One region of the Vogesella facilis genome, then DNA from elsewhere that is predicted to be linked to it. Evidence: predicted binding sites of a transcription regulator. Region 1 holds the regulator's gene; each other region holds the start of a gene.

Region 1 (9,483 bases):
GGCTAAGCTATTCCTGATGTGACAACATTGCGCCAACACAAAAGGGCAGGAGAAATCCTGCCCTTTTTCACGTCTGCCGCCGCATGGCCGTGCGCCAGTTGTGCACTGCGAGATACAAACCGTTACCAGCGTCAGCGCTGCTTGACTTGCATCAAAGCCCCTCATGGATGCAGGGGTATGATCGCTTCATCCAGATTGAATGCCGGCTAGCCGGAAGGAGAGCATCGTGGAACTGTGGAAACAGCTGCTATCGGATGATGTGGGTCGTCTGAGCATTATCGTTATTTCCGTAACGACGGTCATCGTGGGGGTATGCATCAGCTACTTCATCAAGAAAGCGAATTCCCGCGACGAGCAGTAAGGCTACCGGCAGCCGATGCCGGCAAGATCCTCTTGATGTGTGTGTGTTTGGGGGTACGGTGGTGGGCCGTACCCCTCTTTTTTTGCCCGCACTGCCGCCATGCGGCCAAGTTTGCATGCTCAAGACAAAGCCCCCGGCACGGTGCGTGCGCGGGGGCTTTGTCTCATCCGGCTACTGCTTACTTCACGTGCTGCGCGATGATAGGCAGCAGCTGGCCCAGTACTTTCGGCGGCGCGGCCACGATGTCGCCGCTTTCGAACCAGGTCTGTTCGCCGTGGAAGTCGGTGACCATGCCACCGGCTTCCTGCACGATCAGGCTGCCGGCCGCGATGTCCCACGGCTTGAGGTTGAACTCGAAGAAACCGTCCACGCGGCCGCAGGCCACGTTGCACAGGTCCAGCGCGGCGGAGCCTTCGCGGCGGGCGCCGGCGGTTTTCTTCAGCACGTCTTTCAGGATGTCCAGGTGCAGGTCCAGCATGCTCTGGTCCACTACCGGGAAACCGGTGGAGATCAGGCATTCGTTCATGTTGATGCGCTTGGACACGCGGATGCGGCGGTCGTTGAGGAACGAGCCCACGCCGCGGCTGGCGGTGAACAGATCGTTGCGGTTCGGGTCGTACACCACACCCTGCTGGATCTGGCCCTTGTGCGCCAGCGCGATGGACACGCAGTACTGCTGATGGCCGTGAATGAAGTTGGTGGTGCCGTCCAGCGGATCGATGATCCACTCGTATTCGGCGGCGCCGAGGCCGGAGGCACCGGACTCTTCTGCTAGAATCCCGTGCTTCGGATACGCTTCCAGAATGACATCAATGATCGCCTGTTCGGCGGCACGGTCGACTTCGGATACGAAATCGTTGTGCTTTTTGTTTTCGACGCGAATGGAATCCAGGTTCAGCGATGCGCGCTGGATCACATTGGCGGCGCGGCGAGCGGCTTTTACCGCGACATTGAGCATAGGATGCATTGACGGCCTCACAATAGAAATGGGCAATCGTCGTCCCGCTGTCGGGCGACGCCTGCCGTAAACTTGTCTGGGTTAAGGAGCGACAAAACCCCGTCGCAGCGACGGACGTTTCGGAAAACCCGCGATTCTACGCAAAATCACCCGATGAATAAACCCCAAGTACCTGATTTTTTGAAGAACATTCGCGTCGTGCTGGCTCGTCCCAACCACCCGGGCAATATCGGTTCGGCGGCGCGGGCGATGAAGACCATGGGCCTCACCCGGCTGTACCTGGTGGCGCCCAAGGTGTTCCCGTCCGACGAGGCCGACACGCTGGCCTCCGGCGCGGTGGACCTGCTGCAGACCGCCACCGTGGTGCCGACGCTGGCGGAGGCGCTGGCCGACGTCACCGTGGCCTGCGCGCTGACCAGCCGCCGCCGCGAGCTCAGCACGCCGCTGTCCACCCCGCGCGAAACCGCGCCGGAATTGATCGCGCGCGCGCGCGACGGTGAGCAGGTGGCGCTGGTATTCGGCAACGAGACCTTCGGCCTGTCGATCGAGGAAGTGGAGCAGTGCAACCGGCTGGTGACCGTGCCGGGCAACCCGGACTACTTCTCGCTCAACCTGGCGATGGCGGTGCAGGTGATGACCTACGAGCTGTTCAGCCATACCGGCGTCAGCGTCGACTACCTGAAACCGGACGGCGTCAGCGCCACCCAGGGCGAGGTGGACGGCATGGTGGATCACCTGAACGCCACGCTGGAAGACATCGGCTACTACCGCCGCCGCAACAGCGAACGCATGATCCGCCGCCTGCGCACCATGTTCCATCGCGCCGGCCTGCTGCGCGAGGAGATCGATATCCTGCGCGGTTTCTACAAGCAGGCGCAGCGCCTTGCCGGCAAGGCGCAGGGCGCAGATTCAGACGACAGCGCATCATGAACTACCGCCACCGGCTGGCCGAGGGCCTCAGCGCGCTACGCTGCCCGCCGGTGCGCGATCTGGCTTTTCTGCTTACCTGCCCGGCGCCGTGGCACAGCGGTGCCGAGATCGACAGCGCGCGGCTGCTGGGGCCGCAAGGTTGGCCGCAACTGCTGGCGCTGGATGCCGCGCCGCAGCCCTTGCTGGCCTGGCTGGTGGCGCGGCCGACGCGGCGGCTGGGGGTGTATGCCGAGTCGCTGCTCGAATTCTGGTTCGAGCTGGCGCCGCATATCGACTGCGTGGCGGCCAACCTGCCGCTGGCCGAGCACGGCCGCAGCATAGGCGAATTCGACTACCTGCTGCGTATCGACGGCCAGCCGCTGCACCTGGAGGCGGCCAGCAAGTTCTACCTGCAGCTGGATGCCGCCGGCGGCGAGCTGGTCGGCCCCAGCCTGCGCGATGCTTGGCCGCTGAAATACCGCAAGCTGGCCAGCCAGCTGGCGCTGGGTTGCCACCCGGCAGCGCAGCTGCCGGCCGGCTTTGCCGGCTGCCCGGCCTACAGCCGGCTGTCCGGCTGGCTGTTCTACCCCGGCGCGCCGCGGCCGCAATTTCCTTGCAACCCGGATGCCTGCTGCGGCTGGTGGCGGCGGCTGTCCGAATGTTGGCCGCAGCATGCCGCCGACAGCCGCTGGCTGATCCTGCCGCGGCTGAGCTGGCTGGCGCCGGCGCGCGCTGCCGTCGAGTCGGTGCTGAGCCTGGCGCAGCTGCAGGCCGAGCTGGCGGTGGCCGACGGCGCGCGGCTGGTGGCCGAGCTGGTGCCGGCGGCCGACGGCGACTGGCATGAGATCGCGCGCGGCTTCGTGGTGCGCGACGACTGGCCGCGGCCCGGCATGCTGGCCGAGCTGCAACGCAAGCTGGCTGCATCGTAGCCCCATGAAGACCCTGCTGTTCGTCTACGCCAGCCAGAGCGGCCATACCCGGGCACTGGTGATGGCCGCGGCGGGCGCCGCCGGCGGCGAGGACAATGTGGCGGTGCGGGTGCTGCCGGCACTGCAGGCCGGCATCGACGAGCTGCTGGCCTGCCACGCGCTGGTGCTGGCCACGCCGGAGAATTTCGGCTACATGGCCGGCGCGCTGAAGGATTTTCTCGACCGCACCTTCTACCCGGCGCAGGGCAAGGTGGCGGGTCTGCCGTACGCGCTGATCATCAGCGCCGGCAACGACGGCCAGGGCGCGCTGACTGCCATCCGCCGCATCGCCAGCGGCTACCCGCTGCACGAGGCGCTGCCGCCGCTGCTGGTAAAGGGCGAGGTGACGGAGGCGGCGTTGGCCGCCGCGGCGGAACTGGGCGCCACGCTGGCGGCGGCGCTGTCGATCGGCGCCATCTAGCACCGGACTGGCATGCAAAACGCCCCGCAGGGCGGGGCGTGGTGGTGGAGCTGGCTTAGCGCAGGCTGTTGGCTTGCGAGCAGCCGGCCACCAGCGCCTTCAGCTCTTCCGGCTGCAGCATCTGGATATGCTTGTGGTCCACCTTCAGCCAGCTTTGCTGCTGGAACTTGGACAGCGTACGGCTGACGGTTTCCAGTTTCAGGCCGAGGAAGCTGCCGATTTCCTCGCGGCTCATGCGCAGGATGAAATCGTTGGCGGCAAAGCCGCGCGCGGCCAGCCGTTGCGACAGGTTGAGCAGGAAGGCGGCCAGCCGCTCCTCCGCCTTCATATTACCCAGCAGCAGCATCACCGACTGGTCGCGCACGATCTCGCGGCTCATCAGGCGGAAGAAATGGTGCTGCAGGCTGGGGATGTCGCGGCCCAGGGTTTCCATGCGGTTGAACGGCAGCTCGCACACCTCGCTGTCTTCCAGCGCGATGGCGTCGCAGCCGTGCTGGCTGGCGGAGATGCCGTCCAGTCCCATCAGCTCGCCGGACATCTGGAAGCCGGTCACCTGCTCGCGGCCGTCCTGGCTGGAAACGCAGGTCTTGAAGAAGCCGGTACGCACCGCGTACAGCGAGCGGAAGCCTTCGCCGGAGCGGAACAGGTATTCGCCACGCTTCAGGCGGCGGCTCTGGCGGATCACCGCATCGAGCTGGGCCATTTCTTCCCGGTTCAGGCCGACTGGCAAGCAGAGTTCGCGCAAACTACAGTTGGAGCACGACACTTTCAGTGTGTGCAGGGAGGGGGTTTGCTCGGTCATGGGTTCCGGTTTTCGCAAGGCTAGAGGCTTGCTTGACACGCGTCAAAGCGTGGCAAGTGTCAATTAGCGCAAATTTACCAGCCCACCACCAGTTTTCCAAGCCAGAAAATTATGACACCCACCGCCCCCTTTATGCCGACCCAATGTGTTTTCGATCGCGAGCTGATCGAAAAACTGGAAGGTTCCGGCCCGCGCTACACTTCCTACCCCACTGCCGACCGCTTTCACGGCGGCTTTGGGGTCAAGGATTACGAACACTGGCTGCAGCAGCATGCCATCGGTGCCAGCCATCGGCCGATCTCGCTGTATGTGCACGTGCCGTTCTGTAACACCATCTGCTACTACTGCGGCTGCAACAAGATCATCACCAAGGACAAGAGCCGCGCCGACCAATACTTGGACTACCTGGAAAAAGAAATCGCCCTGGTGGCCGGCCGCCTCGGCTACCGCGAGAAGGTGATCCAGCTGCATTTTGGCGGCGGCACGCCGACCTTCCTGTCCGACGAGCAGCTCAGCCGGGTGATGGCTGCCATCAACCAGCATTTCGAGCTGCTGCCGGATGGCGAGTTTTCCATCGAGATCGACCCGCGCAAGGTTGGCCGCGACACCGTGCTGCACCTGGGCCGGCTGGGCTTTAACCGCATGAGCGTGGGCATCCAGGACTTCGACCCGGCGGTACAGCAGGCGGTGAACCGTATCCAGAGCGAGGAGGAGACCCTCACCGTGATCAGCGCCGCGCGCGAGGCCGGCTTCAAGTCGGTGAGCGTCGACCTGATCTACGGCCTGCCGCTGCAGAACGCCGACTCGGTGCGCCGCACGGTGGACAAGGTGGTGGCGATGAACCCGGACCGCATCGCGCTGTACAACTACGCGCACCTCCCCAGCGTGTTCATGCCGCAGCGACGCATCAACGAGGCTGACCTGCCCAGTGCCGCGCACAAGCTGGACATCCTGCAGAATTCGGTGCAGCAGCTGGCCGACGCCGGCTATGTGTTCATCGGCATGGACCACTTCGCCAAGCCGGACGACGAGCTGACCCGCGCGCTGCAGCAGGGCCGCTTGCAGCGCAACTTCCAGGGCTACTCCACCCACGCCGACTGCGACATGATCGGCCTGGGGGTGTCGTCGATCGGCAAGGTCGGTCCCTGTTATTCGCAGAACGAGAAGGATATCGACGCCTACTACGCGGCGCTGGATGCCGGCCACCTGCCGGTGCTGCGCGGCATGACGCTGACCCAGGACGACATCCTGCGTCGTAGCGTGATCCAGTCGCTGATGTGCCGCTTCTCGCTGTCGGTGGAGGCGATCGAGGAAACCTTCGCCATCAACTTCGCCAATTACTTCGCCGACGAGCTGCCGCTGATCCGCGAGTTCCAGCACATGGGGCTGCTGACCTTCGACGGCGACTTCCTGATGGTGGCGCCTAAGGGCCGCTTCCTGATCCGCAACATCGCCATGGTGTTCGACCGCCACCTGCGCGAGCGCGAAACCCGCGCGCGCTACTCCAAGACCATCTGAGGCCGGCGACAGCGCGGCGGCAGACGCAACAAAGCCCGGCATAGCCGGGCTTTTTGTTTGCGGCCAACCTTGGCGGATGCCTAGCTGCGGCTGGGCACGCCCATCAGGTGCAGCACGGCGATGGCCTCGCCGGTGGGGGTGGCCACCACATCGGCCAGGGTGTAGCGGTCCAGCACCGCGAAGAAGGCGCCCAGCGCCTCGTCCAGCACGCCTTTCAGCTGGCAGCGGCCACGCAGGAAGCACGGCGGCTCGGCACAGTCGATCAGGTCGCCGATGTCTTCCAGCGAGCGGATCACCTCGCCCAGCCGGTAGTGCGCGGCGGGGCGAGACAGCGCCAGCCCGCCGCCCTTGCCGCGGCTGGTGGCCAGCCAGTCGTGCTGCGCCATGAAATGCACCACCTTGACCAGGTGATTGCGCGACACGCCAAAGCGTTCGGCAATCTCGCTGATGGTGACCGGGGTCTCGCGCTGCGGGTAGCTCAGGTACATCAGTACCCGCAGGCCCAGGTCGGTAAAGTGCGTCAGTTGCATGGCGGCGGCGTCGGGAGCAAAGCCCAGAGCATACGCTTGCTGGGCGCCGGCCTCAATTACAGCCCGGTGCCGCCGGTGCCGAAGGCCTCGGCGTGGATGCGCGCGGCGTCCACCCCCAGCGCCAGCAGCGCGGCCTGCTGCTGCTGCATGAACGGCAGCGGCCCGCACAGGTAGTAGTCGGCATCCGGCAGGATGGCGCTGGCCGCCACCGCCGCCAGCTCGATGCGGCCAACATGCTGGTAGTCGCGGCCGGCGACGTCTTCGGCACGCGGCTGCTCGTACCAGACCTGGCTTTGCAGTTGCGGGTATTCGCGCGTCCAGTTGGCCAACTGCTGGCGGAAGGCGTGCACGCCGCCGTGGCGGCAGGCGTGCAGGTAGCGGATGCTGCGCGGGCTGTTGTGCTGCAGCAGCTGTTCCAGCATCGCCAGCAGCGGCGTGGTGCCGACGCCGGCGCTGAGCAGCACCACCGGGCCGCTGCGCTCCTCGTGCAGGAAGAAATCGCCCATCGGCGGCGCCACGTCCAGATGGTCGCCCTCGTTCACCGCGTAATGCAGCTGGTTGGACACCATGCCGGCCGGGCTGTTGTCGCCGGCTTCACGTTTCACCGAGATGCGCAGCGCACTGCCACCGGGCGCCGACGACAGGCTGTACTGCCGCGGCTGCACCATGCCCAGCTGCGGCACCAGCAGGCGTACCGACAGGTACTGCCCCGGGCGGTACTGCGGCAGCGGGCCGCCATCGGCCGGCTGCAGGTAGAAGGAGGTGATCTCTTCGCTCTCCACCACCTTGCGGCCAACCTTGAAGCCGCGCCAGCCGCTCCAGCCGCCGCGCTGGCCCGCGGCCTGCTGGTACAGCTTGGCTTCCTCGGCGATCAGGATGTCGGCCAGCTGGCCGTAGGCGGCGGCCCAGGCGGCGATCAGTTCATCGCTGGCGGCCTCGCCCAGTACCTCGCGGATCGAGGCCAGCAGGTGGCCGCCGACAATCGGGTAGTGCTCGGCGCGGATGCCCAGGCTGGCGTGCTTGTTGGCCACCAGCGCCAGTACCGGCGCCAGTACCGACGGGTTGTCGATGTGCTCGGCGTAGGCGGCCACCGCCATCGCCAGCGCCTGCTGCTGGCTGCCGGCCTGCTGGTGGCCCTGGTTGAAGATCTGCTTCAGCTCCGGGTTGTGCTGGAACATGCGGGCGTAGAAATGGCGGGTGAGGGTAACGCCGTGCTCTTTCAGTACCGGGGCGGTGGCTTTGACCAGTTGGCGGGTAGCGGCATCCAGCATGTGTGCATCCTTTAGATGTGTAATTTATACATTTTTAAAAGCGCCAGTGCCCGTGTCGGGCTCGCCGCTTCCCAGCCGCTGATGCATGGCAGGGCCGCTGGCAACGGCAAATTAAATATGTGCCAATTGTACATGTTTGAATTGGGGCTGTCACGGCGGCGGTGGCGAGATGGTGTAACGGGGAGTAGGGCGGGTCGGGGAGACTGGTGAAGGACGGAGAGGCCGGGGGGGCTGGGTGGCTGTCACGGCGGGTGGCCGGTGCAGGGGCGCGGCGGCTCGCTTAGTGCCGGGCGTGGTGGTCGCCGAGCGGGGGCGGGCGCAAAAAAACCGGGCCGCAGCCCGGTTTGTCGCTACCGTCCGCCTCCGTGATGTGTTCGGTGGCGGGGGCGTCCCGGTATTCCTCATACCAGTCGTCCAGCTCGGCCAGCAATGCCTGTTTGTTGCCAAAGCGGGCACTGGAGGCGCTGCGCTGGTGGGCGCCGCCCTTCTTCAGCTGCGGCGCGTGCGCAAACGGGTTGCGCGGTTTCAGGGTGAACATGGTTGCTCCTGTGGTGGTGAATAAGCCGGCGGCCACGCGGTGGCTTGGCCGCACAGCTGCAGGGTAACGCGTTGGTGGCCGCGGCCAAGCCCGGCGGTGCACGGCGGCGGCCGCCTTGCGGTTTTAGCGCCGGGTGTCCGGGTGCTGGCAACACTCGTCGTGGCCAAACTTGGGCCTGGCGGCAAGATGGCGGGTTGGATAGGGCGGCCGCCGGAAAGTTGCAAGAAATCAGCCGCTTGCTAGCCGATCAGGCTGGTGACCTTGGTGGTGATGATGTCCACCGCCGGCTCGTTGGCGCCGTGCGGCAGGATCACGTCGGCAAAGCGCTTGGTCGGCTCGATGAACTGGTTGTGCATCGGCCGCACCGTGGCCAGGTATTGCTCGATCACGTTGTCGGTGGTGCGGCCGCGCTCGGCGATGTCGCGCTTCAGGCGGCGGATGAAACGCACGTCGGCGTCGGTATCGACGAAGATCTTCAGCGACATCATGTCGCGTAGCGCGGCGTCGTACAGCGGGAACAGCCCCTCGATCACAATCACCGGCGCCGGCTGGATGCGCACGGTCTCCTCGGCGCGGTTGTGGCGCGCGAAGTCGTACACCGGCATGTCGATGGCCAGGCCGTTGCGCAGGTCGTCGATGTGCTCGATCAGCAGCGGCCAGTCGAAGGCGTGCGGGTGGTCGTAGTTGGTACCGAGGCGCTGTTCGAACGACAGGTGGCTCTGGTCGCGGTAGTAGTAGTCCTGCACGATCACGGCTGCCATCTCCGGCCCGATCGCCTCCAGCACCTTGTGGGTGACCGTGCTCTTGCCGCTGCCGCTGCCGCCAGCGATGCCGATGATGAACGGTGTGCTCATGTCTGTTGCCCCAACAAAAAAGCCCGCCATTCTAATGACTTGGCGTGCATCCGACTACCGTGGCGGCCAAATGGCCAGGCTGCGGCGCCGGCCGCGTGACGCCGCGCTCACGCTAGCGTAGCGGCCTGTTCGGTTTCCGCGGCGTCGAACCACTCCAGCAGCGCGGCATCGGCCAGCAGGTGGTCGGCATAGGCGGCGGCCAGCGGCGGCAGCTCGATACCGTAGCTGACGAAGCGGCAGGCCACCGGCGCGAACATGGCATCGGCGATGCTGAAGCGGCCGAACAGCCACGGCCCTCCATCCACGTGGCGCTGGCGCAGGCCCTGCCAGATGTCGCAGATGCGGCGGATGTC
Region 2 (9,483 bases), on a different contig from region 1:
TAGGGCAGGCGGAAGTTTTCCAGCGCGCGGCGCACCAGCTGGCGGCAGGCGTCGGCGCTGCTCACCGCCTCGCTCATATACAGGTGCAGCACGGTGCCGCCGGTGTATTTGCGCTGCAGCTCGTCCTGGCGCAGCAGCGCCTCGAACGGGTCGTCGGTAAAGCCCACCGGCAGCTGACTGGAGTTGGTGTAGTACGGCTGCTGCGGCGTGCCGGCCTGCAGGATGCCGGGGTAGCGCTTGTTGTCCTCGCGCGCAAAGCGGTAGGTGGTGCCTTCCGCCGGGGTGGCCTCCAGGTTGTACAGGTGGCCGGTGGCCTGCTGGAACTCCACCATGCGCGCGCGGATGTGGTCCAGGTAGCGGCAGGCAAAGGCGTGGCCCCAGTCGCTGGTGATGTCGTGCTCGTCCGCGCTGAAGTTGCGGATCATCTCGTTGATGCCGTTCACCCCCAGGGTGGAGAAGTGGTTGCGCAGGCTACCGAGGAAGTGGCGGGTGTACGGGTACAGCCCGCCGTCGATGTGCTGCTGCACTTTGCTGCGGCGCGCTTCCAGCACCTCGCGGCCCAGGTCGAGCAGGCGGTCGGTTTCGGCCAGCAGCGCGGCTTCGTCGCCGGCAAAGCGATAGCCCAGGCGCGCGCAGTTGACGGTGACCACCCCCACCGAGCCGGTCTGCTCGGCGCTGCCGAACAGGCCGTTGCCGCGCTTCATCAGCTCGCGCAGGTCCAGCTGCAGGCGGCAGCACATGCTGCGCACCATGTGCGGCTCCAGCTCGGAGTTCACGAAGTTCTGGAAGTAGGGCAGGCCGTACTTGGCGGTCATCGCGAACAGCAGCTCGGTGTTGTCGCCGTACCAGTCGAAATCCTTGGTGATGTTGTAGGTGGGAATCGGGAAGGTGAAGGCGCGGCCGCAGGCGTCGCCGGCCAGCATCACCTCGATGTAGGCGCGGTTGATCAGCGCCATCTCGGGGGCGCAGTCGCCGTAGCGGAACGGCATCTCCTCGCCACCCAGCACCGGAATCTGCTCGCGCAGGTCTTCCGGGCACACCCAGTCGAAGGTGAGGTTGGTGAACGGCGTCTGCGTGCCCCAGCGGCTGGGCACGTTCAGGTTGTAGATCAGCTCCTGGATCGCCTGCTTCACCTGCGCGTAGCTCAGTGCGTCCTTTTTCACGAACGGCGCCAGGTAGGTGTCGAAGGAGCTGAACGCCTGCGCGCCGGCCCATTCGTTCTGCAGCGTGCCGAGGAAGTTGACGATCTGGCCGCAGGCGCTGGACAGGTGGCGCGGCGGCGCCGATTCCACCTTGCCGCCGACGCCGGCAAAACCCAGCTGCAGCAGGGTGCGCAGCGACCAGCCGGCGCAGTAGCCGGACAGCATGTCCAGGTCGTGGATGTGCAGGTCGCCGTGGCGGTGCGCCGTGGCGGCTGCGACCGGGAACACCTCGCCCAGCCAGTACTCGGCGGTGAGCTTGCCGGCGATGTTGAGGATCATGCCGCCCAGGCTGTAGCCCTGGTTGGCATTGGCCTGCACCCGCCAGTCGGCACGGGACAGGTACTCGTTGATGCTGCTGACGGCGTCAACCTGGCGGCTGGGGCGTGCGTCCATGTTTGCTCCAATATCTTGTGTTTGAAGCATTGTATGGACGCAGCATGTGGTAGTGATTGATGTGCATCAAGGCTCTGAAAATACTGCTGGCATGATGCGGGCGGTGCGCTGGATAGCGTGCTTGGGCCGTGTGGCGAGTGGGGTTGGCAGCGGCGGGCGGCTGGCGCTGGTGCCGTATCGGCGGCCAGCACGGCGCTGGCCGGGGCCATGCGCCAGGGGGTGTGCCGGCGCTGGCGTGGCAAGGTTGAGCGCGCGCCGGGGTGGCGTTGCGGGGGCCGGGGCGGCGCCCAGATCGGCAGCGCTGCTGAGGTGTGCTAGCGGCTGGCGGGCGCCGGCATCACGATGCTGCGCTGGAAGCGCAGCAGGCTGTCGCCCGGATTGTGGTAGCGGTAGCCGTGCTCGGTGCCGTAGCCGGCGGTGTCGCCGGCCTGCAGCGTGTGCTGCTGCGCGGCGTGGCTCAGCTGCAGCGTGCCGCTGTGCACCTCGACGATCTCGCCGCAGCCCAGCGGGTCCGGCGTCGCCTGGTAGCTGTCGCCGGGTGCCAGCTGCCATTGCCACAGCTCCAGCGTGGCGCCGGCCAGCGCCACGCTGTGCAGCAAGGTGGCGTGGCTGTCGCTGCTGTCGCCCTGCCACACCCGCACCGGCGCCTCGCTGCCGGGGGCGCGCACCAGCTCGGAAAAGGTCAGCCCCAGCGCGCTGGCCAGCCGGTCCAGGGTGGCGATGCTGACATTGCTGGCGCCGGCTTCGATGCTCACCAGCATGCGGCGGCTGACCTCGGCGCTGGCGGCCAGTTTTTCCTGGCTCAGGCCGCTGCGCTGGCGCGCGGCGCGCAGGTTGTGGGCGACGTGGCTGAAGACTTGCAGGGGAGGGTGTGCGCTCATTCGGTGCAATATATTGCTCAGTTGGCGGGTTGTGCAATATAGTGCACAAATCGAGCCATCACCCTACACCCGAGCCACTGCCATGTCCACTCTCAGCGTTACCGCCCCCGCCCCGCACCGTTCCTGGCTGCCAGACCTGTCGCTGGTCGGCATTACCCTGATCTGGGGCGGCACCTTCCTCGCGGTGCAGACCGCACTGCAATGGAGCGGCGCCTTCGCCTTCGTCGGCATGCGCTTCGCCGTGGCCGCCGCACTGGCGCTGCTGCTGTGCCGCCGCCAGCTGGCCGGCCTCAACCGCGCCGAAGTGCTGGGCGGCGTCAGCATCGGCGCGGTGCTGTACTTCAGTTACAACCTGCAGACGCTGGGGCTGGACCACATCGCCAGCAGCACCTCGGCGTTTCTCACCGGCCTGTACGTGCCGCTGGTGCCGCTGCTGCAATGGGCGCTGTTCCGCCAGCGCCCGGGCCTGGCGGCCTGGGGCGGCGTGGCGCTGGCGTTTGCCGGCCTGCTGCTGTTGGCCGGGGTGGATGGCCTGAGTATTCAGCTGGGCTTGGGCGAGTGGCTGACCATCGCCGCCACCGCCACCATCGCGCTGGAAATCTGCCTGATCAGCCGCTTTGCCGTCGGCTGCAACGCGCGGCGCATGGCGCTGGTGCAGCTGAGCACGGTGGCGCTGCTGTCGCTGGCCAGCGCGCCGCTGGCGGGCGAGGCGCTGCCGCAGTGGCAGCCGCTGCTGCTGGCCTGCGTGCTGGTGCTGGGCGCCGCCACTGCGCTGATCCAGATCGTGATGAACTGGGCGCAGCAGACGGTGCCGGCCACCCGCGCCACCATCATCTACGCGATGGAGCCGGTGTGGGGCGGGCTGATCGGCTGGCTGGCCGGCGAGGCGATGACGGCCGGCAAGGTCGGCGGCGCCGCGCTGATCGTCGCCAGCGTGCTGCTGAGCCAGCTGGGCGCACGCAAGGCGACGCATGCGCCGGCCTGATCCTTTGCGCCTGTTCGCCATCGGTTGCGACTTGTTGCAATGCGGCGAGATGGCGTTGAAAACGGCTGCCGCCGGCAGGTTTACCGCTGGATAAACGCCGCTTGCCCGGCCGCTTTCGCCTGGGCGCGCGCGAGCGTGGACACATGCTTACGCGGCAAAACGATGCGGCCAACCTTGGCAGACAAGGTTGGCCGCATCGTTATTTGCGTCGCGCTCAGCGCCCGCCGCCGGCGGTGAAGGCCATGCCTTCCTGTTCGCCCAGCGGGCGTGGGTGCAGATGGGCCTCGAACTGCCGCGTCGCCGCCGCCCAGGAGAAGCGCTCCGCCACCTGGCGCACCTGGGCGCGGTCCAGCGCCAGCGCCTGCAGGCAGGCGCTGCGCAAGTCGTCGTGCAGCACGCCGCCGCCGCTGTCGCCCACCACGTCCAGCGGGCCGGCCACCGGGTAGGCGGCCACCGGCGTGCCGCAGGCCATCGCCTCCAGCAGCACCAGGCCGAAGGTGTCGGTGCGGCTGGGGAACACGAACACGTCGGCGGCGCGGTAGAAGCGCGCCAGCTCGTGCTGCGGGAACACGCCGGCGAAGTGCACCGCCGGGTAGCGCTGGCGCAGCTCTTCCAGCTGCGGGCCTTCGCCCACCACCCACTTGCTGCCGGGCAAGTCCAGCTGCAGGAAGGCTTCGATATTCTTTTCCACCGCCACGCGGCCGATGTAGACGAAGCGCGGCGGTGCGGTCTCCAGCCGTTCGCGCTCGCCGGGGCTGAACAGCGCGGTGTCCACGCCGCGCCCCCACAGCACCACATTGTTGAAACCACGCTGGCGCAGCGCGCGCACGATGCTGGGGGTGGGTGCCATCACCGCGGCGGCCGGGGCGTGGAAGCGGCGCATGAAGGCGTAGCTGATGGCCAGCGGCAGGCGGATGCGCGCGGCGACGTATTCCGGGAAGCGGGTGTGGTAGGCGGTGCTGAACGGCTGGCCGCGGCGCAGGCACCAGCGCCGCGCCGCCCAGCCCAGCGGGCCTTCGGTGGCGATGTGCACCGCGTGCGGCGCGAAGGCGGCCAACCTTGCCGCCGCCTGGCGGTAGGGGAACAGCGCGATGCGGATGTCCGGGTAGCTGGGCAAGGGCAGGGTGCGAAAGCCGTCGCCGGCGTCGTGCTCGCCGCCCAGCGGAGTGAGCAGCGCCACCTCGTGCCCCAGCGCACGCAGCTCGCGCACGGTTTCCAGCAGGCTGCGCACCACGCCGTTGACCTGCGGCAGCCAGGCGTCAGTCACGATCATGATGCGCATGTGGCGGTCTCCTGCTGGGCTGCCTGCGGCGCCAGCGCTTCCGGCGCGGCGGGAAAGGCGGCCGGCAGCGGCGCGCTGTCGGCGCCTTGCGCCGCCAGCTGCGTCCAGTACACCACCTCCAGCCGGCCGTCGTGGTGCTCCACCAGCGCCGACAGGCTTTCCACCCAGTCGCCGCAGTTGCCGTACACGATGCCGTCGATGTCCTTCACTTCCGGCTTGTGGATGTGGCCGCAGATCACGCCGTCGAAGCCGCGGCGGCGTGCCTCGGCGGCCAGGATGTGCTCGAAGTCGCTGATGAAGTTCACCGCGTTTTTCACCTTGTGCTTCAGGTATTGCGACAGCGACCAGTACGGCCGCCCCAGCTTGTGGCGTAACCAGTTGTAGTGGCGGTTGAGGCCGAGTATCAGCGTGTACAGGCTGTCGCCGACATAGGCCAGCCACTTCACGTGCTGGATCACGCCGTCGAACTCGTCGCCGTGGATGATCAGCAGCCGCTTGCCGTCGGCGGTGCGGTGCTCGGCCTCGGCGCGGATGGCGATGCCGCCGAAGTCCAGCCCGGCGTACTGCCGCGCCGCCTCATCGTGGTTGCCTGGCACGTACACCACCCGGGTGCCCTTGCGCGCCTTGCGCAGCACCTTCTGCACCACGTCGTTGTGCGCCTGCTTCCAGTACCAGGATTTCTTCAGCTGCCAGCCGTCGATGATGTCGCCCACCAGGTACAGGGTGTCCGACTCGTGGTGCTTGAGAAAATCCAGCAGGAAGGCGGCCTGGCAGCCGCTGGTGCCCAGGTGGACATCGGACAGCCAGATGGTGCGGTAACAGTGGCTCATGGTGCATCTCCGCAGGGCAGATGCGCACGATAGTGCTGCCGTTGCATGACAACACCGTGAGCTGGCGGTGACGGATCGGTGACAAAGCGATACGCTGCGGCAACTTGCGCTGCGCTAGCCTGCGCCGCTAAGCCTGGCTTAATGCTGGCCTGTTGCAATGCGCACGCCGGGCAGGCTGCGTGCCTGCCGTCCGAGTTCATTTTTGAGTGCACCGATGAAAAAACTGCTACGTCCCGCGCGGGCGGAATGGCTGGCGCTGGGCGCCGCGCTGCTGTTCGTGCTGCTGTTCAACCTGCCATTCTGGCAACGCATGCTGCATATCGTCGGCCCGCTGGATGGCCACGCGGTGAAAATGCTGGGCCTGTCCTTCGTGCTGGTCACCGCCTTCATCAACCTGCTGCTGCTGCTGTTGGTGTGGCCGCGCATCGGCCGGCCGCTGCTGACGGTGCTGTTCGTCACCACCGCGGCGGTCAGCTACTTCATGAGCCAGTACGGCGTGCTGATCGACACCAATATGGTGCGCAACGCCATGCAGACCGACGGCGCTGAAGTGCGCGACCTGATCACGCTGAAGATGGTACTCACCGTGCTGCTGCTGGGCGGGCTGCCCAGCCTGTGGCTGTGGCAGGCGCCGCTGAGCTTCCGCCCGGCGCTGCGCGAGGTCGGCAGCCGCGTGCTGGCGCTGCTGATCACCGCCGGCGTGCTGTTCGGCGTGGCGATGGCCGGCTATCAGGATTTTGCCTCGCTGTTCCGCAACAACCGCGAACTGCGCTTCGCCATTACCCCCACCAACTACCTGCAGGCCACCAGCTCCTACTTCAAGCGGGTGAACGCCAAGGCGCAGCCCTTGCAGCAGATCGGGCTGGACGCCAAGCGCGGCCAAGGTTGGCCGCAAGGCAGCAAGCCGCGGGTGCTGGTGCTGGTGGTGGGCGAGACCGCGCGCGCCGACCACTTCTCGCTCAACGGCTACCCGCGGCCGACCAACCCGGAACTGGCCAAGGTGCCGGGGCTGGTCAACTACCCGGATGCCTGGTCGTGCGGCACCGAGACCGCGGTGTCGGTGCCGTGCATGTTCTCGGCGCTGCCGCGCGACAAGTTCGATGCCGACGAGGCCAAGCACCGCGAGAACCTGCTGGACATCCTCAAGCGCAGCGGGCTGGCGGTGAGCTGGCTGGACAACAACTCCGGCTGCAAGGAAGTGTGCAACCGCGTGCCGACGCAGCTGCTGTTCGGCGCCAAGGACCCCAAGTTCTGCAATAGCGAGGAATGCTTCGACGACATCCTGCTGGACGCGCTGGATGGCAAGCTCAAGGGCCTGCAGCAGGACGCGGTGATCGTGCTGCACCAGAAGGGCAGTCACGGCCCGGCCTACTACAAACGCTACCCGCAGCAGTTTGCGGCGTTCCAGCCGGAATGCCGCAGCAGCGAGCTGCAGAAGTGCAGCCGCCAGGACATCATCAACGGCTTCGACAACACCATCCGCTACACCGATTACTTCCTGGCGCAGGTGATCAAGCGCCTGCAGCAGCGGCAGGACATCGCCGGCAGCATGTTCTACCTGTCCGACCACGGCGAATCGCTGGGCGAGAACAATATGTACCTGCACGCCACGCCCTACATCGTGGCGCCGGATGCGCAGAAGCACATCCCGATGCTGGCGTGGTTCTCGCCGCAATGGCTGTCTGCGGCCAACATGCAGCCGCAATGCCTGCAGCAGGCCAGCCGCCAGCGCTACAGCCAGGACAACCTGTTCCACAGCGTGCTGGGGCTGATGGACGTGCACACCGCGCTGTACGAGCAACCGCTGGACATGTACGCCGCCTGCCGCCAGCACTGAGCCGCACCGGCCACAGGGCGCCGCCGTCTGGCGGCGCTTTTTTTATGCCTGGCCGCCGTTAAGTTTGCGCTAATCCGCCGCCGGCACACTGCCAGGCTGATCCCCACTTGCCGGAGCCTGGCATGCCTGCCTCCCCCGCCGATTTTTACCGTCGCCAGCTGCTGTGGCTGCTGGGAAGTTTGCTGTTGTTGTGGTGGCTGGAGCGCTTCCCGGCGCTGGATCTGCGCCTGCAGCAGCTGTTCTTCGACCCGGCCAGCGGCCATTTCCCGCTGCAGAACGCGCACTGGCTGGACCTGCTCAACCACCAGCTGGCCAAATACCTGATCGTGGCGGCCGGCGTGCTGCTGGGCGTCCAGGGCTGGCGCCGGCGCGACTACCGGCAACTGCTGGCGGTGGCGGTGATGCTGCTGGCCACCGCGCTGGTGTCGTGGCTGAAGCAGAAAAGCGCGCACTCCTGCCCGTGGGATCTGCAGGCCTTCGGCGGCCATGCCAGCCGCTTTGGCCTGTTCGCCGCGGTGCCGCTGGATGCCGGCCCCGGGCGCTGCTTCCCAGGCGGCCATGCCTCCGCCGGCTTCTCGCTGCTGGCGCTGGGCTTCTGGCAGCGGCCGCTGCGGCCAACCTTGGCGCGGCGGCTGTTCTGGCTGGGCGGTGCGGCCGGCATGCTGATGGGGCTGGGGCAGATGGCGCGCGGCGCGCATTTCCTGTCGCACAACCTGTGGAGCGGCTGGCTGGTGTGGCTGGCCTGCTGCCTGCTGTTCGCCGGCCACGACCTGCTGTGGCAGCCGTGGCGCCAGCGCCTGGCTACGCGCCTGCCGCGGCTAAGCCTGGATTAAGCCAGCGCTAAGCCGTGGTTAAGGCCAGTGGCATTAAATGCCAGGGTGCCTGCAGGCGTGCAGGTAAACATCGCCCCTCCAAGGAGAACCACCGTATGAAAAAGCTACTCGCCGTCAGTCTGCTGGCCGTTGTTGCCTCCAGCGCGTTTGCCTCCGCCCAGTGCCCGGCCCAGCCGAAAGACAAATGGCAGAAAGAAGCCGACTTCAAGAAGCAGCTGGCAGGCCAGGGCTACCAGATCAAGAAGTTCAAGGTGTCCGGCAACTGCTACGAAATCTACGGCAAGAACAAGGACGGCAAGAAAGTGGAAATCTACTTCGACCCGGTATCCGGCAAGCCGGTGAAGAGCGACATCGAGAGCTGAGCGTCGCCGCCACGGCCGGGCAGCTGCCCGGCTTTTTTCATTTGCCGCTGTCGCCAGATGGCCTGGCCGCCACCGCGTGCCAGCGCTGGCGGCGTTTACCGGAGGCTCTGCCATGAGCACCATGCCCGATCAAGCCGGCATCCGCCGCGAAAAAGTGTGGGATCCATTCGTGCGCCTGTTCCACTGGACGCTGCTGAGCTGCGTGGCGGCCAACCTGCTGCTGCTGGAGGAGGGCGATCCGCCGCACCGCTGGGCCGGCTACCTCGCCACTGGCCTGGTGCTGGCGCGCATCGTCTGGGGCTTCGTCGGCAGCCGCCATGCGCGCTTCGCCAGCTTCTTCCCCACCCCGGCACGGCTGAAAGCGCACCTGGATGCGGTGAAGGACGGCCGGCACCCGCAAACCGCAGGCCACAACCCGCTGGGCGCGCTGATGATGCTGGCGCTGATGGGCCTGGTGCTGGCACTGGGGGTAAGCGGCTACCTGATGGGCACCGATGCCTACTTTGGCGAAGACTGGCTGGAAGAGCTGCACGAGGCACTGGCCAACACCCTGCTGGCCGCCGCCGGGCTGCACGCGCTGGCGGCCATCGTGATGAGCCGCGTCGAGCGGGTGAATCTGGTTCGTGCCATGATTACCGGTATCAAGGAATGGCATTAGGAACACGCATGCGGGTATTGATCGTCGAGGATGACCCCCTGATTGGGGACGGGCTGCAGGCCGGCCTGCAGGCGCTGGGCTTCAGCTGCGACTGGCTGCGCGACGGCAAGCTGGCGCTGGCCGGCATCCGTGCCGCGCCCTACGACGCGGTGGTGCTGGACCTGGGCCTGCCCGGCATGGACGGGCTGGAAGTGCTGGCCGCCTGGCGCCGCGCCGGCCA
Region 3 (9,483 bases), on a different contig from region 1:
GCCGGCACGTTGGCGACCATCATGCCCAGCGTGGTGCCCAGCACCACGGAGACGGTATCGTGATAGCGCGCCGACAGCGCCACGGTGGCGATCTGGGTCTTGTCGCCCATCTCGGCCAGGAAGAAGGCGACACAGGTGGCGCCGAACACGCCCAGCTTGTCCAGCAGGCGGGTGTCGTCGTCCAGCTGGTCCGGGATCAGCATCCACAGTGCCATGGCGATGAACGACGCCCCCAGCAGCCACTTCAGCACATCCATGTTGATGTAGCTGCTGGCGAACTGCCCCAGCCAGGCGGCGCCGAAGTGGTTCAGCACTGTGGCGGTGAAAATGCCCAGGATGATGGGAACGGGTTTCTTGAAGCGGGTGGCCAGCAACAACGCCAGCAGCTGGGTCTTGTCGCCGATTTCGGCCAGGGAAACAATGCCGGTGGAGAGCAGGAAAGCTTGGGATAACATGAGGATTCCAAAGGGGCTGCGCACGACACATGACCCGTCAAGACGCAGCCCCGGCAAAGTCTGTGACGAATCATGAGTCTTGCCAGACATTGCTGTCGCTTGCGCCATGGCTGAACAGCCAAGTGTGTTGACGCAAGCCCCCGCTTTCTCGCGGGTCGGCTACTCCCTCAGGATGCGGCGGATGATACCGTTGCTGCCCGCCGGCGGCAAGGTTGGCCGCATAAAAAAACCGGCAGCGCAGGCTGCCGGTTTTGCGAACAGAGGCGGGCGATCAGGCGCGCTTCTTGAATTCGTTGGTGCGGGTGTCGATTTCGATCAGGTTGCCGATTTCAACGAAGGCCGGCACCGGAATCTCCAGGGTGGTGCCCTTGATGCGTGCCGGCTTCAGTACCTTGCCGGAGGTGTCGCCACGTACGGCCGGCTCGGTGTATTCCACTTCGCGAACCACGGTGGTCGGCAGCTCAACGGAGATGGCCTTGCCGTTGTAGAAGGTCACTTCGCACTTGTCTTCCATGCCGTCGATGATGAACGGCACCACTTCTTCCATGTTCTCGGCTTCAACTTCGTACTGGTTGAACTCGGTGTCCATGAACACGTACATCGGGTCGGCGAAGTAGGAGTAGGTGCACTCGCGCTTTTCCAGTACCACAACGTCGAACTTGTCGTCTGCACGGTAAACGGCTTCGGAAGCCGAACCGGTCAGCAGGTTCTTCATCTTCATTTTCACAACGGAGGAGTTGCGGCCGGATTTGGAGAATTCGGCTTTCTGCACGACCATCGGGTCGCTGCCTACCATGAATACGTTACCAGCGCGGAGTTCCTGAGCGGTTTTCATGCGTCTAAAGTCCTAAAGTCTTGAATCAGAATCGGAAACGGGTTTCCGGAAAACCCGCTATTGTAGCTGCTTTTTGGCAAATTGCACCAGATTCGTCGCCAGATCGCCGTGCGCCAGCTGTTGCTGTGGCCAGCGCCGCGCGTGCGGTTGCCAGGCGGGCAGCGTCGCCAGCAGCCGCGGCCAGGCATCGGGGGCCAGCGCATCGCGGTTCCAGCCCTGATGGAAGTCGCGGATGGCGGTGGCGCTGGCCGTTGGCAGCGCTGCCAGATAGCGTTGCAGGAAGGCATCCAGTTTTTCCAGATGCGCGTCCTCGTCCTGGCGGTAGATGTGCCAGATGAACGGCCGTCCGGCCCACTGCGCCCGCACGAAGCTGTCCTCGCCGCGCACGATGTTCAGATCGCAGCTCCACAACAGGCGGTCGTAGCCGTCCTGGTCGGTCATCGGCAGCACGCATACTTCCAGCGCGCCGTGCTGGAAGCGGTCACCGGGCCGCGCCGGCTGCTGGATGCCGATGCCGGCCAGCACGTCCGGCAGCACGCGGCCCTGTGGCACCAGCAGCTGTACCGGCGCCGTGCCTGCGGCCAACGTGGCGGCCCACTGCGCCGCCGCCGGGGTATCGTAGGCGAACAGGCTGAGGCGCAGCCCGCCAGCCGGGCAGGGCGGCACGCCGCGTGCCTGCCAGTAGGCGTCCTGCGCGGCGCGGTCCGCCTGCCAGGCGTCACGCGCGGCCAGCAAGCCGCCTTCGCACAGCAGGCCGCCGCTGTGTTCGTCAAAACCGGGAAAGAAGAAGTACTTGGTCAAGGGCAGTCGCGGATGCGGCGAGGCCATGCGGTGGCAGCCGGCCACCCAGTCTTCCGCCGACAGGTATTCCAGGTTCAGCCACACCGGCTTTTTTGCCCGTGCCGCCATCGCCTGCTGGTAGGGCTCCGGCAGCTCGCAGGCAAAGGCTTCGATCACTACGTCGGCCACCGCGAAATCGCTGCCGAACGGCTGGCGCCAGTGGCGCACGCGGATGTCGCCCAGTATCTGTTCGGGGAGGCTCGCATCCAGCGCCGGCGCGATGCGCGCGAAGCTCGCCAGGTCGTCCACCCACAGCGTCACCTCGGCGGCGTGCTCGGCCGCCAGCTGGCGCGCCAGGCGCCAGGTCACGCCGATGTCGCCGAAGTTGTCGATCACGGTGCAGAAAATGTCCCAGCGCAGCGGCGGCATGTCGGTCTCCTTGAATGGCTGCGCAGCATAGCGCAGCCGGCGGCGCAGCTCAAAACGCCAGGGTTGGCCGCAGGCTCAGCGGCAGGCCTTGCCGGGGTAGCCCGGCAGCGCGCTGGCATCCGGCTGGCAGGCTAGCTGCTTGGCCTGCTGCAGCCGCGCCGGCAGGCTGCTGCGATCCAGCGGCGCCCAGCCCATGCGCTGCCCCAGCCAGCTGGCCCAGGCGAATTCCACGAAGTACACCTCGTCACGCTTGCCGAAGTAACCGTCGTCCTGCAGCAGGCCGGCCAGGCTGCGGTACGGGTAATCCGGCAGCGCCGCCAGGGTGGTAGGCAACGCGGCCGGGTCCAGCGGCTGGCCGTGCTCGTCGCGCAGCCAGGCCCAGTGCTGCGCCTGCATCTGCGGCCAGAAATCGTCGGCGTGCGGCAGGTGGCCGATTACCTGCACGCTGGCGGCAGTTACGCCGATGCGCAGCAGCGCGCTGGCGAAGTGGTGGCGATCCACCAGGTACAGCCGGCCTTGCGGGCCGATCACCACCGGGATCGCCTTCTTGCGGATTTTGCTCGCCAGCTTGTCGGCGGACAGCGCGCGTAGTTCCTCCGCCTCGTCCGCCACCTGCAGCATGCCGACGCCACCCTGGGTGGGGTGCAAGGCAGCCAGCGGGGCCTCGCACCACTCTCCCGTCGCGGTGTCCGGCAGGCAGGGGGCGGCGCCGGCGAGGCGGGCGGCGAGCAGCAGGGGCAGAGCGAGCGGCAGCAGGCGCATGGCGATATTCCGGTGGCAAAAGCTGCACGCTAAGCCGTGGCGTATGTAGCTGGCAAGCAGGATGCAAAAAGGCCGGGCAGCTGCCCGGCCTGTATGGCGTTACCTCGCGTGGCGGCTTACACGTGCAGCAGCAGGAAGCGGCGCTCCCACGGGCTGATCACGTCGAAGAACTCGCGGTACTCGGCCTCCTTGATGGCGCCATAGGTCTGGATGAAGTGCTCGCCGAAGATCTCCGCCAGCGGCTGGCACTTGAGCAGCATGTCGATGGCGTCGTCCAGGTGGCGCGGCAGCTGGTGCGGCTGCTCGTAGGCGCTGCCGGTCAGCGGCTCGCTGGGCTTGATGCGCTGTTGCATGCCCAGGTAGCCGCAGGCCAGGCTGGCGGCCAGCGCCAGGTAGGGATTCACATCCACGCCGGCCAGGCGGTTTTCCACCCGCCGCGCTTCCGGCCCGGAATGCGGCACGCGCAGGCCGCAGGTGCGGTTGTCGTAGCCCCAGCTGAGGTTGATCGGCGCCGAGGTGAAGCGGCTGAGGCGGCGGTAGCTGTTCACGTACGGCGCGAAGAACGGCATCGCCGCCGGCAGATAGGTCTGCAGGCCGCCGATGAAGTGGAAGAAGGCGTCTGATGCGCTGCCGTCCGGCTGGCTGAAGATATTGCGGCCGTCGGCATCCACCACGCTCTGGTGGATGTGCATGGCGCTGCCCGGCTGGCCCTGCATCGGCTTGGCCATGAAGGTGGCGTACATATTGTTGCGGATCGCCACCTCGCGCACGGTGCGCTTGAACAGGAACACCTGGTCGGCCAGCGCCAGCGGGTCGCCGTGGTCGAGATTGATCTCCATCTGCGCGGTGCCCATCTCGTGGATCAGCGTATCCAGCTGCAGGCCCTGTGCCTGGCACCAGTCGTACATCACATCGAAGATGTCGTCGTATTCGTTGACGGCGTCGATGCTGAAACTCTGCATCCCGGCCTCGGTGCGGCGGGTGCGGCCAACCGGCGGGCGCAGCGGGATGTCTTCGTCGGGTTCCACCTGTACCAGGTAGAACTCCATTTCCGGCGCCACGATGGCGGACAGGCCTTCCTGTTCATACAGCTTGAGGATGCGCTTGAGCACATTGCGCGGCGCCAGGGCGGCGTCGCTGCCGTCGAAATTGACGCAGTCGTGGATGATCTGGGCGGTGGGTTCCTTCGCCCACGGTACTGGGCGCACGGTGGCGGCATCCGGAATCAGGCGCATGTCCGGGTCGGCCACCGAGGTGAAATCCTGCTCCGGGAAATCGCCGGTCACGGTCATGCTGAGCACGGCTTCCGGCAGGCGCAGGCCTTCGGCGGGGTTGTACTTGTGGCGCGGCACGATCTTGCCGCGGGCCAGCCCGGTCATGTCTGGGATCAGGCACTCTACTTCGGTGATGTGGTTGTCATCCAGCCATTGCTGGATCGCTTGCGCATTATGGGTCATGAGTTGGCTCGGAATCAGGTATGGGCGCCGGAGCTGGTGCAGCGGCGTTCGTGGTTCAGCAGTGTCTTGCGGCGCTGCGCCAGGGTGAGGAAAGCCAGCGTGGCGCACAGGCGCTGGTCGCTGGGGTGGCGGGGCAGGGGCTGGCGTTGGTAACCGAACCCGTACAGATCAATCAAAATGCGTGTCCTTTCGCGGTATAGAATGAAAGATGAAAATTATCGCTGCTGATCAATGTTTAAAATCATCATCAGGCGAGCGTCATGCTAAAAGCAGCAAGCGCCCGGCGGCAACTGTGCCGCGCGTCTGCCGTGGGCGGTTGTGGAAGAAAGACGACAACCATGTCCCGTGCTACAGGACTGTTTAATTATGAATGAAGAGAATTCGCCGGAGAGCACACCCGCCGGCCACGGTGCTGCCCGTCGCTGGGGCAAACGCCTGGGCTGGGCCGGCGGCGGCATTGCCCTGCTGATGGCCGGGCTGTGGGCCGGCGTGCCCAAGGCGGTGGATTACGCCGCCGACAACTGGGCACAAAAGGTTGGCCGCAAGCTGACGCTGGGCAAGGTGGAGTTCGCGCCGTGGGCGCTGCGGCTTACCGTGCACGACGTGGCGCTGCGCGACCGCGACGGCAGCAGCCTGTTCAGCGCCGCGCGGCTGAACGTGGACGCCGAGGCGCTGCCGCTGCTGATCGGCCGCTTCCAGTTCGACGACATCACGCTGGACGTGCCGCAAGTGTGGGCGAGCCGCAACCGGCAGGGTGAGTGGAACTGGACGCGGCTGCTGCGCGATGCCACCGCCGGCGCCGAGCCGCAGAGCAAGGAGAAGTCCGAGCCGGCCAAGCTGCTGATCCGCATGCTGGCGCTGAACAAGGGCCGCGTGCACCTGCAGGACGCGCTGGCCGGCGATGTGCAGCGCCAGGTGCTGCCGCTGGATTTCCGGCTGCAGAACCTGTCCACGCTGCCGCAGAACAATGGCCGTTACCAGCTGGCGGCGGAGCTGGACGACGGCACCCGCCTGGCCTGGCAGGGCAGCCTGCTGCTGCAGCCGCTGCAATCCGACGGCGTGCTGCAGGTGGATGGCCTGACGCTGAAGGGGCTGTGGCCGTATGTGCAGCCGTATCTCAAGTTGGCCGCACCCGAGGGCAAGCTGGCGCTGAAGCTGCCGTATCACTTCGACCTCGCCGGCGTGTCGGCCAGCGTGTGGTCGCGCGGCTTCAGCGCGCGGCTGGACGGCCTGGCAGCAGCGGCGCCGCACACCGGCAGCCCGTTCAAGCTGGCCAGCCTGACAGTGAGCGACGGCCAGTTCGCGCTGATCGGCAAGCAAGTGCAGCTGGGCAAGGTGACGTTGTCCGGCGGTGAGTTCGCCACCGTGCTGGATGACAAGCAGCAGCCGGACTGGTTGGCCGCATTGCCGCCGGCAGCGCCCGCGCAACCTGCGCCCCAGCCGGTTGCCAACGCCGCCGAGCCGGGCTGGCAACTGAGCCTGGCGCAGCTGCGGCTGGAGAACTGGCAGCTTAAGGCGGTGCATCAGGGTTTTATCAGCCCGCTGGCAGCCAGCCTCAAGCTGGACAGCCTGCAGGCCGGCATCAAGCTCGATGCCAAGGGCGCGCTGAAAGTGGGCGGCGCCACGCTGGCGCTGTCGCAGCTGGCGCTAGCCAGCGGCGGCAACGCGCCGTTCGCCCAGCTGGGCGGGCTACAGCTAGCCAGCAGCGAGCTGGATCTGGCGGCGCGGCGCATCACCCCGGGCGATATCAGCCTGCAGGGGCTGCAGCTGGCGGCCCGCCGCGACAAGGCCGGCAAACTGGACATCGTCGAGGCGTTGCGCCAGCGCGGCGGCCAGAATGACACGGCGGCCGCACCCACCCAGCCGGCGGCGCCGGCCTGGCAGCTGCGCTACCCGAGCGTGACGCTGGCCGGCGGCAACGTCAGCTGGCAGGACGCCACCACTGCCACGCCGGTGGCACTGCAGCTGGCAGAGCTCAATGCCAAGGCCAGCGGCGACCCGCAGCAGGGCTGGGCGCTGCAATTGGGCGCCGCGCTGGGCAAGGGCAAGCTGCAGCTGGATGCCACGCTTGCGGCCAACCTGCAGGACATCAAGGGCCAGCTGCAATCCAGCGGCCTGCCACTGCAGGGCGTGGCGCCGTACGCGCTGGACAGCACCGTGCTGCGCTTTGGCGGCGGCGAGCTGTCCACCGCGCTGGGCTTCGCCGTCAACGGTGGCCGCTGGCAGGCGGACGGCAAGGCGCAAGTGGACAAGCTGGCGCTGTTCGAGCCGGGGCGGCGCGAGCCGCTGCTGGGCTGGCAGCAGCTAGCGGTGAGCGGTATCAAGGCGCAGCCGCAGCGGGTGAGCATTGCCGACGTGCGGCTGGTGGCGCCGCAGTTGCGCTTTATTCTGGATGAAAAGCGGGTGCCCAACTTCGCGCACCTGATGAAGCCGCAGCCGGCCGCGGCCAAGCCGGCGGCCAGCGCCAAGACGACGGCGGCCAGCGCCGCGCCGGTGGTGGACGTGCGTGCCATCCGCGTGCGCAATGCGCGCATGGACTTTGCCGACCTGGGGCTGCAGCCCAGCTTCGGCACCCGCATCCACTCGCTGTCCGGTACCGTGCTGGGCCTGTCCAGCAAGCCGGGCCGCCGCGGCACGGTGACGCTGGACGGCCGCGTCGACCAGTTCGGCGACGTGCGCATCCGTGGCGCGCTGTCGCCGTTCGAAGTGACCCGCGACCTGGACATGACGCTGAACTTCCGCAATATCCCGCTGGGCAGCCTCAACCCGTACTCGATGACCTTCGCCGGCTGGCAGATCACCGACGGCCGGCTCACCACCGAGCTGCGCTACCTGCTGAAAGACCGCCAGCTCAACGGCGACAACCGCGTGGTGATCGACCACATCCAGCTGGGCGACGAGGTGGCCAATTACGACGGTACCCGCCTGCCGCTGCGGCTGGCGGTGGCGCTGCTGGAAGACAGCGACGGCCGCATCGACCTGGCACTGCCGGTGGCCGGCAGCCTGGATCAGCCGGAGTTCTCCTACGGCCACCTGGTGTGGCAGGCGCTGCGCAACATCCTGGTGAAGGTGGTGACCGCGCCGTTCCGCGCGCTGTTCGGTGGCGAGGGCTTCGACGAGATTTATGCCGATGCCGGCGACGACCGCATCCCGCCGCCGGAACGCGAGAAGCTGGGCAAGCTGGCCGAGCTGATGCTGAAGCGGCCCAAGCTGGCGCTGGCCATCGGCGGTGGCTACGACGCCGAGCAGGACAGCCGCGAGCTGGCGCGCTACCGCGTGGACAGCGACATCCTGAAGCGCGCCGCCTACCAGCTGCAGCCGGACGAGCCGCTGCCGCTGCCGGACATGGGCGACCCGGCGATCCGCAAGGCGGTGGGCGATGTCTACGCCGCGCAGATCGGCCGCTTCGCCTGGCTGAAACGGGTGGCCAGCGAGAAGGATACCGCCGAGCGGGCGCAAGCGATGCGCCAGGAGCTGCTGGCGGCGCAGAAGGTGGACCAGGCGGCGCTGAGCGCGCTGGCCACGGCACGCGGCGAGGCGGCACGCAAGCTGCTGCTGGCGGCACAGCCGGCGCTGGCAGACCGCGTCAGCGTGCTGGAGCCGGACAAGGTGAAAGCCGACAAGGACGGCGTGCCGCTGCTGATCAAGCTCAAGTAAACAAGACAGTGCACCATGCGGCCAGGCTGGATGACAGCCTGGCCGCAGTCGTTTGGCATCGCGCGTTGCCGGCTGTTGCAGCGCTGCCGCACAAGGTTGGCCGCAAGCTGTCCGCCGGGACAGCTTTGATGGCTATCAAGGTCATGAGCCGCTATATCTAGTTAGATTCCATTTTTTCTGACACCACATATAGCGGGGACGGCATGAACCGGGATAACAGCGTCGTGTTTGCGGAACAGGATATTTCGCGCGAAGTACTGCTGGAAAAATACGCCAAGAACGGCGAACAGTCGGTAAGCGAAGTGCGCCTGCGCGTGGCCCAGGCACTGGCCGCGCTGGAGCAGGAGCCGCAGCGCTTCGCCCCGCTGTTCTACGAGGCGCTGGACGGCGGCTTCATCCCCGGTGGCCGCATCAACTCCGCCGCCGGCACCGACCTCAAGGCCACGCTGATCAACTGCTTCGTGCAGCCGGTGGGCGATGCGGTGTCCGAGGCCGAGAATGGCAAGGTCGGCATCTACGAGGCGCTGCTGCAGTCGGCCGAGACCATGCGCCGCGGCGGCGGCGTCGGCTACAACTTCAGCCGCATCCGCCCCAAGGGCGCGCGGGTGAAGGGCACCAACAGCCGCGCCTCCGGCCCGGTGTCGTATATGCGCGTGTTCGACCGCAGCTGCGAGACGGTGGAATCCGCCGGCGCGCGCCGCGGCGCGCAGATGGGGGTGCTGGATGTCAGCCACCCGGACATCGAAGCCTTCATCCACGCCAAGGACCAGGGCGACCTGGCCAACTTTAACATCTCGGTGGGGGTGTCCGACGCCTTCATGCAGGCGGTGGATGCCGACGGCGACTGGGAGCTGACCCATGCGGTGGCGCCGGCGTCCGACGCCTTCCCCGGCAGCTACCAGCGTGACGACGGGCTGTGGGTGTACCGCAAGCTGCGCGCCCGCGAGCTGTGGCAGCAGATCATGCACTGCACCTATGACCACGCCGAGCCGGGCGTGCTGTTCATGAGCAAGATTAACGCCGACAACAACCTGTCCTACTGCGAGGTGATCGAGTCCACCAACCCCTGTGGCGAACAGCCGCTGCCGGACTACGGCTGCTGCGACCT

Evidence for each region. Region 1 encodes FNR, which switches genes on or off when oxygen is low (the NO sensors DNR and NnrR bind a similar motif). Its sites were predicted from a motif close to TTGATNNNNATCAA; they were not measured.
Region 2: ACFOLG_RS06205 (ribonucleoside triphosphate reductase) is a predicted target of FNR. The motif match lies at 1,652-1,665, and genes of this name have one in related genera.
Region 3: ACFOLG_RS17195 (adenosylcobalamin-dependent ribonucleoside-diphosphate reductase) is a predicted target of FNR. The motif match lies at 8,501-8,514, and genes of this name have one in related genera.

The regions. Positions count from the first base shown of each region.
Region 1 covers NZ_JBHRXN010000001.1:126,761-136,243, reverse strand. Annotated here, with positions in the region: gene ACFOLG_RS00710 (cytochrome d ubiquinol oxidase subunit II) at 1-17, shown strand, start outside; gene ACFOLG_RS00705 (DUF3149 domain-containing protein) at 227-361, shown strand; gene ACFOLG_RS00700 (inositol monophosphatase family protein) at 540-1,328, opposite strand; gene ACFOLG_RS00695 (RNA methyltransferase) at 1,473-2,249, shown strand; gene ACFOLG_RS00690 (DUF1853 family protein) at 2,246-3,157, shown strand; gene ACFOLG_RS00685 (flavodoxin family protein) at 3,162-3,617, shown strand; gene fnr (fumarate/nitrate reduction transcriptional regulator Fnr) at 3,673-4,419, opposite strand; gene hemN (oxygen-independent coproporphyrinogen III oxidase) at 4,531-5,937, shown strand; gene ACFOLG_RS00670 (Rrf2 family transcriptional regulator) at 6,018-6,467, opposite strand; gene hmpA (NO-inducible flavohemoprotein) at 6,524-7,762, opposite strand; gene ACFOLG_RS00660 (hypothetical protein) at 8,019-8,276, opposite strand; gene udk (uridine kinase) at 8,516-9,130, opposite strand; gene ACFOLG_RS00650 (glutathione S-transferase family protein) at 9,238-9,483, opposite strand, start outside.
Region 2 covers NZ_JBHRXN010000011.1:162,739-172,221, forward strand. Annotated here, with positions in the region: gene ACFOLG_RS06205 (ribonucleoside triphosphate reductase) at 1-1,595, opposite strand, end outside; gene ACFOLG_RS06210 (helix-turn-helix domain-containing protein) at 1,910-2,476, opposite strand; gene ACFOLG_RS06215 (DMT family transporter) at 2,559-3,461, shown strand; gene ACFOLG_RS06220 (glycosyltransferase family 4 protein) at 3,676-4,743, opposite strand; gene ACFOLG_RS06225 (UDP-2,3-diacylglucosamine diphosphatase) at 4,731-5,573, opposite strand; gene ACFOLG_RS06230 (phosphoethanolamine transferase) at 5,788-7,410, shown strand; gene ACFOLG_RS06235 (phosphatase PAP2 family protein) at 7,533-8,243, shown strand; gene ACFOLG_RS06240 (PepSY domain-containing protein) at 8,339-8,605, shown strand; gene ACFOLG_RS06245 (cytochrome b/b6 domain-containing protein) at 8,718-9,263, shown strand; gene ACFOLG_RS06250 (response regulator) at 9,272-9,483, shown strand, end outside.
Region 3 covers NZ_JBHRXN010000036.1:386,693-396,175, reverse strand. Annotated here, with positions in the region: gene ACFOLG_RS17230 (TMEM165/GDT1 family protein) at 1-455, opposite strand, end outside; yybP-ykoY riboswitch at 466-627, opposite strand; gene efp (elongation factor P) at 727-1,290, opposite strand; gene earP (elongation factor P maturation arginine rhamnosyltransferase EarP) at 1,348-2,499, opposite strand; gene ACFOLG_RS17215 (ParB-like protein) at 2,575-3,261, opposite strand; gene ACFOLG_RS17210 (glutamine synthetase family protein) at 3,378-4,718, opposite strand; gene ACFOLG_RS17205 (hypothetical protein) at 4,733-4,894, opposite strand; gene ACFOLG_RS17200 (DUF748 domain-containing protein) at 5,085-8,375, shown strand; gene ACFOLG_RS17195 (adenosylcobalamin-dependent ribonucleoside-diphosphate reductase) at 8,579-9,483, shown strand, end outside.